One region of the Paenibacillus sp. CFBP 13594 genome, then DNA from elsewhere that is predicted to be linked to it. Evidence: predicted binding sites of a transcription regulator. Region 1 holds the regulator's gene; the other holds the start of a gene.
The links. Region 1 encodes Rex, which represses fermentation and respiration genes when NADH is low (regulators of the CRP and FNR family bind a similar motif). Its sites were predicted from a motif close to TTGTGAAATATTTCACAA; they were not measured.

Region 1 (4,148 bases):
TAGTTATGTCACTCTATTTGTACTAGCTGTTCGGGAGTGTGTAGACCAGGTCCACCTGTTCTCCATTGCTAAAACGATAAAAGCGATAGTGGTTATGCGTACCGTCTTTATAATACACTTGCCACACATATATTCCATTCACAACTCCGGGCATGATTCGTTTAATCTCGCCGGCAGGAACTTCAGAACTGAAGCGATTGCGGATCTGCGCTTCGGACATGCCATTCTGCAGCAGCTCACTGTGTACAGCGTTTGCACCCTTAGCCGGTTCATTGTTTGCATCGAATTTAACCCAGACCATAACATCCTGGTTATCCTTATTTTTGCCGATCAGGGTCCAGTAGATGTTGTCTGAGCCTTCTTTGTCTCCCCAGATGTACTTGCGCAATTCATCATAGGATGTAATGCCCAGTTGCTTCTGTGCTGCCTGTATAGCGAGAGCTTCTTCCTTACGCTGGTCCTGCGTGACATAGACGTAATAACGCTGAAGTCCAAACAGAATCAGAACCAGTGCAAGCAGCGAAATCCATATCCACTTCTTTTTTTTCTTCAAAAGTCGAACTTCCTTTCCCTATGATGCTCTGTCCTGCAATTAACGAGCAAGCAGACCATCAAATGCCAATTGAGCCTCACGCAAAATGCGTTCTTCATCCAGCGTCAGACATTCGCCGTGTTTGACCACTTGTTTTCCATCCACCCATACGTGCTCAACATCTTTGGCAGAAGCCGAGTAGATCGTATGTGAGATCAGGTCTGTATGTGGATAGAAATGTGCCTGTTCAATGTCAAGAGCGATAAAATCAGCCTTCATGCCGACCTCAAGTGCTCCGGTATTGTTCAAGAAAATGGATTTGGCACCGTATGACGTTCCGAGGAGTAACGCTTCGCCTGCTGGCACAGCCGTCGGGTCACCAGATACACCTTTGTGGATCAATGCAGCCAGTCTCATTTCCTCGAACATATCCAGGTTGTTGTTGCTTGCCGGTCCGTCTGTTCCGAGTGACACGGTAACTCCTGCTTTCAGTAACGCTGGTACCCGCGCAACACCGGAAGCAAGTTTCAGGTTACTTCCCGGGTTATGGGATACAGCCACATCATGACGGGCCAGAATCTCAATCTCTTCGTCATTCAGATGCACCGCATGTGCAACCAGGGATGGACGTGAGAAAAAGCCCAGTTTCTCCAGATGTGCCACAGGACGCAGTCCATAATCAGCCACGTTCTGCTCCACTTCACGAAGCGTTTCAGACATATGTGTATGGAGAGGAAGGTTCAGGTCGTTCGCGACCTGCACAAGCTTCTCTATGTAGTCAGGAGGGCATGTATATGGGGCGTGTGGCGAGATTACAGTTGTAATGCGACCATCTGCCTGTCCATTCCACTCACGTGCAAACGCTGCCGACTCCTCCAGTTTCCGCAGTTGCTCTTCTTCCGAGCACAGCCCGATTACACCACGTGCCAGTGCTGCTCTAACGCCGGATTGCTCCACAACTTTGGCAACTTGATCCATGTGATCGTACATGTCCAGGAAAGCTGTAGTTCCGCCTTTCAACATTTCAAGCACCGATAGCGAAGTTCCCCAATATACGTCTTGTGAAGTCATTTTCGCTTCCATCGGCCACATTTTTTCCTGCAACCATACTTGCAACGCAAGATCATCTCCGTGCCCTCTGAGCAACGACATTGCTGCATGACCATGCGTATTGATCAGACCCGGCAGGAAGAACAGTCCTTTTCCATCCACTTTGGTACAATTTTTGTCTCCATCCGGCAATGTCTCACCAATATGCACAATCTTGTCATCCTCGACAACCATGTATCCTTGAACCACGTTCCATGTTGTGCCGCCTTCATTAACGGCAAATTTGCCGTTGTGAATTACCCATCTATTTGTTGTCATCTTCCTCGTCGTCCTTTCCAGTCTCCAAGTAATAGGCCAAACTAAGCAGATCCGTTGTAAAGTCAGCATGGTGAATGCGGATATGCGGCGGTGTTTTTAGAATGGTTGGTGCAAAATTAAGAATCGCTTCGATTCCGGATTCAATAAGCTGATCGGCTACATTTTGGGCTTCCGTATCCGGAACCGTGATAATTCCGATGCGGATGTTTTCTGTTTTAACCGCTTCCGTCAATTCATTCATTGGTTTAACCGTCAAACTGTTAATTTGACTACCAATCTTCGGTCCATATGCATCAAATACAGCAACAATCTTCATGTTGTCTTTCAGATATGCGTTGTAGTTGGACAAGGCTTGACCGAGATTACCCGCTCCTACCAGAGCTACATTAATTTGCTGATCGATTTTGAGAATGTGACGAATTTTCTCGATCAAATAGGATACATCATACCCGATCCCTTTACGACCAAAATCACCGAAGTAAGCCAGGTCTTTACGAATTTGGGCCGGATTCAGATCCAGCCTCTGTCCAAGCTCTTGAGAAGAAACAGTAGCCACCTCACGCTGATGCAACTCGTTCAAATAACGCAAGTATACAGGCAGACGTCGTACCACCGCTTCCGAAATTTTATCCGATTTCATTCTTGCTCCCCCTTACCAAGGCCACGATAAAATAATAGATGAAAAGATGAGCATTCTGTATAAACTCAAAGATAAACATGACATTTTATACAGAATGCTCCTTGTAATTTAGGTTATAAGTTCTTACGTGCAACTGCTTTAATCGGATACGGAAATATCTAATAAAGTTTAACGCCAAACGATAGTGTCATGCAATGATATAACGAACAAAACAACCATTATTCTTGTTCATTAGCAGGTTTTTCCAACCACTCGGTAATTCGTGGAACCATCTGCTCCGTGAGCATATGCTCCATTTTGGGACCAGGCAAAGAATATAAAAAGAATTTACCATAGTACGCTTCAATCACCCGTGTATCATAAACAATGACAATTCCTCTGTCCTTCGCTGTACGCACCAACCGGCCAAATCCCTGCTTGAAACGAATGACCGCTTGCGGCACGGACAGTTTCATGAACGGATTTTTCTTCTGTTCCTGAAGCAACTCACTCTTGGCTTCCACCAACGGATGATTCGGTGGCTGGAAAGGCAGTCGCACAATAGCGAGACAGGTTAGCGCCTCTCCCGGGATATCTACACCCTCCCAGAAGCTGCTTGTACCCAGAAGTACCGTAGCTTTGGCATCTTGGAACCTGCGAGTCAGCTTAGAGCGGCTTCCACTGTCAACGCCTTGCCCAAGCAACGAGATGTCGTTACCAGATAGCGCCTCCTTCAGCGGATCATAGACCTGTCGCAACATCTTGTATGAAGTAAACAGAACCATCATGCGTCCACGCGTGGCAATTGCCGTCTCTGCAAGTGATTGCACCAGCATATTGACAAAGTGCGCATCACCCACACTGCCCTTCACACTCGGGAAATCACGCGGAATCACCAGAAGTGCCTGATCGCGATAGTTGAAAGGTGATGGCAGCATCGACGTTAACAACCGATTATTCTCGGAAGCTTCCTGCAAGCCAAGCTGTTCAATCATGAACTGGAATGATTTATCTACCGAAAGCGTAGCCGATGTAAGCACAACACTTTTCTTTTTATCAAAAAATAAATCCTTAAGTTGTGCACTGACATCTACAGGTACAGCATACAGCTGGAGAGATTTGCTGCGGAATTGACCGCTGGCTTCCATCCAGTACACCGTTTTGGCATCATCCATACGCATGAAGAAACGCAGATTCTCCTTCAATGTGGTCAGATCTTTCAGCAATCCTGTAATGTCCGTAATCAGACTATCCGATTGATAATCATCCTGATCCTCTTTCACTTCAAGCAGCAATTTGTCCCCTTTGCGAACCAAATCGCCCAGAGTCACATAGATCTGGTTCTCCAGATCCTGCAACTCCTGCCATTTTGCAGGTTTCTGAGAAGCTTTCAGACGCAGGGAAAATTGCCCCGTCTCTCCCGGTGAAGCATCACTTCGTTCAGGCAACAGACCGAACAAGGCATCACTCATACGATCCCACAGCTCCTTAACTTCAAGAGCGAGCGGGAACATCTGATCCACCATGGAGCCCCATTGCACCGAATTTTCATGCCCGGATAACTGCGAACGAAGCATAGGCAGCTGTCCATTACGACTGTCTTTAAACAGGCGGGTCAGTGTATGAACC
Region 2 (4,148 bases), on a different contig from region 1:
GATACTTCGATGCCGTGGAACATTTTGCTTTGGCCTTCCTCATTACGAATCGCTTTTTGCCAAGGTTCTTCCACATGCTCAAGTGCGAATTCAATCCGTTGCATCAACGCTTTGCGTTCCTCAAGATTATCCACGACAACCGAACGAATATGCTCCAGACCCATACGTTCCACCCACTCGGAAGTCCGCTCCAGATAGTTACCTGTCTCGCGGTAATATTGCATGATGGCTCCGCACAATTCAATTAACTCTTCATCTGTTTTCACTTTGCATAGGGAATCAGCAAGTCTTGCTTTAATACCGCCGTTACCACCGATAAAGATTTCCCAGCCGCCGTCGTTACCAACGATACCGATATCTTTTGTACATGCCTCTGCACAGTTCCGTGGACAGCCATTGACAGCGTATTTGAACTTGGCAGGCAGATCCAGACGTTCGAATTTCCGTTCAATCCGAGCACCCATAGCCATGGAATCCTGTGTACCGAATCGGCAGAATTGGGAGCCGACACATGTTTTGACCGTGCGCAGCGATTTGGCGTATGCATAACCTGAAGGCATATCCAGTTCAGCCCAGACTTTAGTCAGATCTTCTTTTTTGACACCAATCAAGTCGAGGCGCTGACCGCCGGTAACTTTGACTGCTTTCACATCATATTTGACTGAAACATCAGCGATGCGTTTGAGATCCGCTGGTGTAGTCACTCCGCCATACATCCGAGGTACGACCGTATACGTTCCATCTTTTTGAATATTTGCATTCATGCGTTCGTTAACAAAACGGGATTCCTTCTCATCTTCGTGTGTGTCTGGTGCAATCATGCCAAGGTAATAGTTGATTGCAGGGCGACATTTCGAACAACCCTCAGGCTGACTCCAACCCAGTACATTCATGACCTCTTTGGTCGTTTGTAATCCTTTTGCACGAATCTCAGCTACAATCTCATCCCGTCCCATGGAAGTACATCCGCATATTCCCTGTTTGGCTCCACTGCTGAAGCCGTCTCCCAGCACATATTGCAGAATCTGTTCCACAACCGGTTTACATCCACCGCATGAGCGTGTTGCACCGGTACAGGCTTTGATTTCATCTACAGTGGTAAGGCCCTGGTTTGTAATTACATCGACAATCGTGCCTTTAGTTACCCCGTTACATCCACAGACGATCTCGTCCTCGGGCATCGTTTCAACAGAGGTTGCTTTCTTATGACCACCGCAGCCTGTACCCATGAGTGAACCGTACAATTCCTCGGTCATTTCGGTTTGATTTTTAATCAGTTTCTGCAATTCGGCAGAATCCGTAATGTCACCGAAGAGAACAGCGCCGACCATTTTATTATCACGAAGCAGAATTTTTTTGTAGGTTCGTTTCCAGTCATCTTTGTGCGAAATGACCGTGTGCTCTGGGCTGTCGATGAATTCACCCGTTGAAAACACGTCAACACCCGAAATTTTCAATTTCGTAGATACTACAGAACCTTCATATGGAGCGGTCTCTACACCGCAGATATGTTTCGCGAGAATCGTGCCTTGTTCGAACAAGGGGGCAACGAGGCCGTAACATACCCCGCGGTGCTCTGTACATTCCCCGACCGAATACACATTCTCAAGTGAAGTCTGCATATAGTCATTCACGACAATACCCCGGTTCACTTCCATACCGCTTTCGCGGGCTACAGTCGTATTGGGTTTAATGCCTACAGCCATGACCACAAAATCAACATTCAGAACCGTATCATCTGCAAAACGTATCCCTTCAACGCGTTCGCCGCCCAGCAGTTCGGAAGTCTGCGCACCCATCTTGAACCGGATACCCTGACGTTCGAGTTCTGCCTTCAACATGGCTGAAGCTTGTGGATCAAGCTGACGCTCCATCAGATCTTCCATCAGATGCACTACGGTAACTTCCATGCCAAGTTGTACCAACCCTTTGGCAGCTTCAAGGCCTAGCAGTCCGCCCCCGATAACGGCCGCTCGTTTATACTGCTTAGCAGCTTCCAGCATGACATTGCAATCGGCGATATCGCGGAAACCGACAACACCTTCTTTGTCATGTCCCGGTACGGGGAGAATGAAGGAGTTGGAGCCTGTTGCAATGATAATTTTGTCATAAGGAACGCGAGTTCCATCTTCAGTCACAACTTCGTGTGTCTCGGCATCGATTCGTGTAACCGTTGTGCCTGTGTGCAGCGTAATGCCGTAATCTTCATACCAGTGAAGGTCGTTCAGCACGATATCGTCCAGTGTTTTGCTTCCTTCCAGTACATAAGACAACATAATGCGGTTGTAGTTAGGATAGGGCTCTGTGCCAAAAACAGTAATATCAAATCGCGTAGTTAATTTCAAAATTTGCTCAACGGTACTGATTCCTGCCATACCGTTACCAATGATAATGAGGTTCTCTTTTTTTCCGTTCATGTGTGTATGCCTCCTTGAATAGACGCTGTACATTACTCAAAATTTTAGTGGTTTATATTTGAAATTATACAAGTAGTTGACGACAATTTATGTGATTTAATTCACTAATAAAGATAAAAGAGTCATAAATATAATAATGTGAGCCCCATCACAGAAAGTTATATTAATTTTCATACAAATAAGAAATGCGAACTATTGTTCTTATTTTGTTTTCGTTGTAAAATCGGAATTGGGCCGTATTGTTCCCGATTTCTTCGAAAGGACGTTTTTGCATCATGATGGGAAGATCCCACCTTATTATCGGGACAGGCGTGTCGCTTTCTGTTCTGCAGTTGGCCGGCATGCCGGTGACTGCGCCGGCAGTTACGGTTGCTCTGATTGGTTCGTTATTGCCTGACATTGATGAGCCAAATTCGCTGCTGGTATCCAGAGCCCTGCCTAACAGTCTGATCAGGTTGTTACAGACGATTCTGTTGCCCACAGCTGTATTTGTGTACTTCTATGTTCATGCCAAACCATGGAACCTGTTGCTTGCGATCCTCATTGCGCTTGTGTCATTCCTGCCTTCGCGTTCGCTTCGCAAAGTGTTGATGTTTGCGATTGGACTAGGGCTTGTCTTCTATGGTCATGCGTTTGCACCGTGGAACTTGATTGCAGGCAGCCTACTTATGCTGTGTACAACGCTAACTCACAGGGGATTAACGCATACCCTATATGGAACAGCCATTTGGGCCGGCTTGCTTTACAGCACGACCCAGCAGCAGGGACCGGAGATCTGGGTAGCAGGAGGTACAGCATATGCCATGCACTTGTTGGCCGATTCACTAACCAATCGGGGGATTCGTCCGTTACCACCGCTCAAGTGGCGCATACGGGTGAATCTGATGAGTACAGGGACCAAACGTGGGGCCGTTGTAGAGAATGTCTGCATTGTGCTTACTCTTATTTTGGCCTGGATTGCATTCTCACCGCTATTTCTGTAATGACCAAATACCAGTCCTGCATAAGGGCTGGTATTTCTTTTTTGTTATTTACCTGTAAGCCATGAGAGGGTAATGGGATCAAGTTGCTGTTGGAGTGCTGGATAGACTTTCAATATCGGAGGAGCCAAATACAAATAAAACAACAAGAATAAGCACAATTAACAGTTCGGCGAACCCGGTTCCGTCAAACTCGGACATGTTGCCCACCTCATTTCTTTATTAAGAATTGATTCTCTGCTGAAATGCCTGTATAACATCATTAAGCGTCATATCCCCGCCAGTTTCATCCAGGAATTGTACCAGTTTGTCTGAATTGGAGGGTGTGACCTTTTGAAGTGTTTTATATTGACCAACCAATTCTACAACCAATGTAGCCTCACGAAACAACGTGACTGCATCCACTCTCAACTTTCCGCTCACCAATAACGCCGCTACAATTAGTTCCAGATTTCTTCCTTTAAGGTTGCCATTGAGAAGGGTGTTTGCGGCATTTGTTTTTTTGGAACCTTTATTCGATTTTCCATTCCTTCTCACTGCCATAACAGGTCCCCCACTGGTTGGTGTTTGGTTATTGATCTTCCATTATCGTATATCTTATGTGGCATTCTCCATAATGTTCGACCTATTAATCTAGTTGATTAAACCCAAAAAAGAGACATCCCGGTCTGACGGGACATCTCTTTCAGGTACATCATATTTAAGGACGTTCCGTTTAACCAAACTACGCGTTATTAATTATCGTATTCAT

Region 2: the regulator Rex is predicted to act here: its motif matches at 2,507-2,524, upstream of nirB (nitrite reductase large subunit NirB).

Annotation. Positions count from the first base shown of each region.
Region 1 covers NZ_JACYVQ010000001.1:182,144-186,291, reverse strand. The annotation lists gene IFU39_RS01110 (cell wall elongation regulator TseB-like domain-containing protein) at 23-553, opposite strand; gene IFU39_RS01105 (amidohydrolase) at 593-1,900, opposite strand; gene IFU39_RS01100 (redox-sensing transcriptional repressor Rex) at 1,887-2,540, opposite strand; gene dinG (ATP-dependent DNA helicase DinG) at 2,759-4,148, opposite strand, start outside.
Region 2 covers NZ_JACYVQ010000004.1:526,765-530,912, forward strand. The annotation lists gene nirB (nitrite reductase large subunit NirB) at 1-2,417, opposite strand, end outside; gene IFU39_RS15970 (metal-dependent hydrolase) at 2,693-3,400, shown strand; gene IFU39_RS15975 (hypothetical protein) at 3,620-3,940, opposite strand; gene IFU39_RS15980 (M42 family metallopeptidase) at 4,122-4,148, opposite strand, start outside.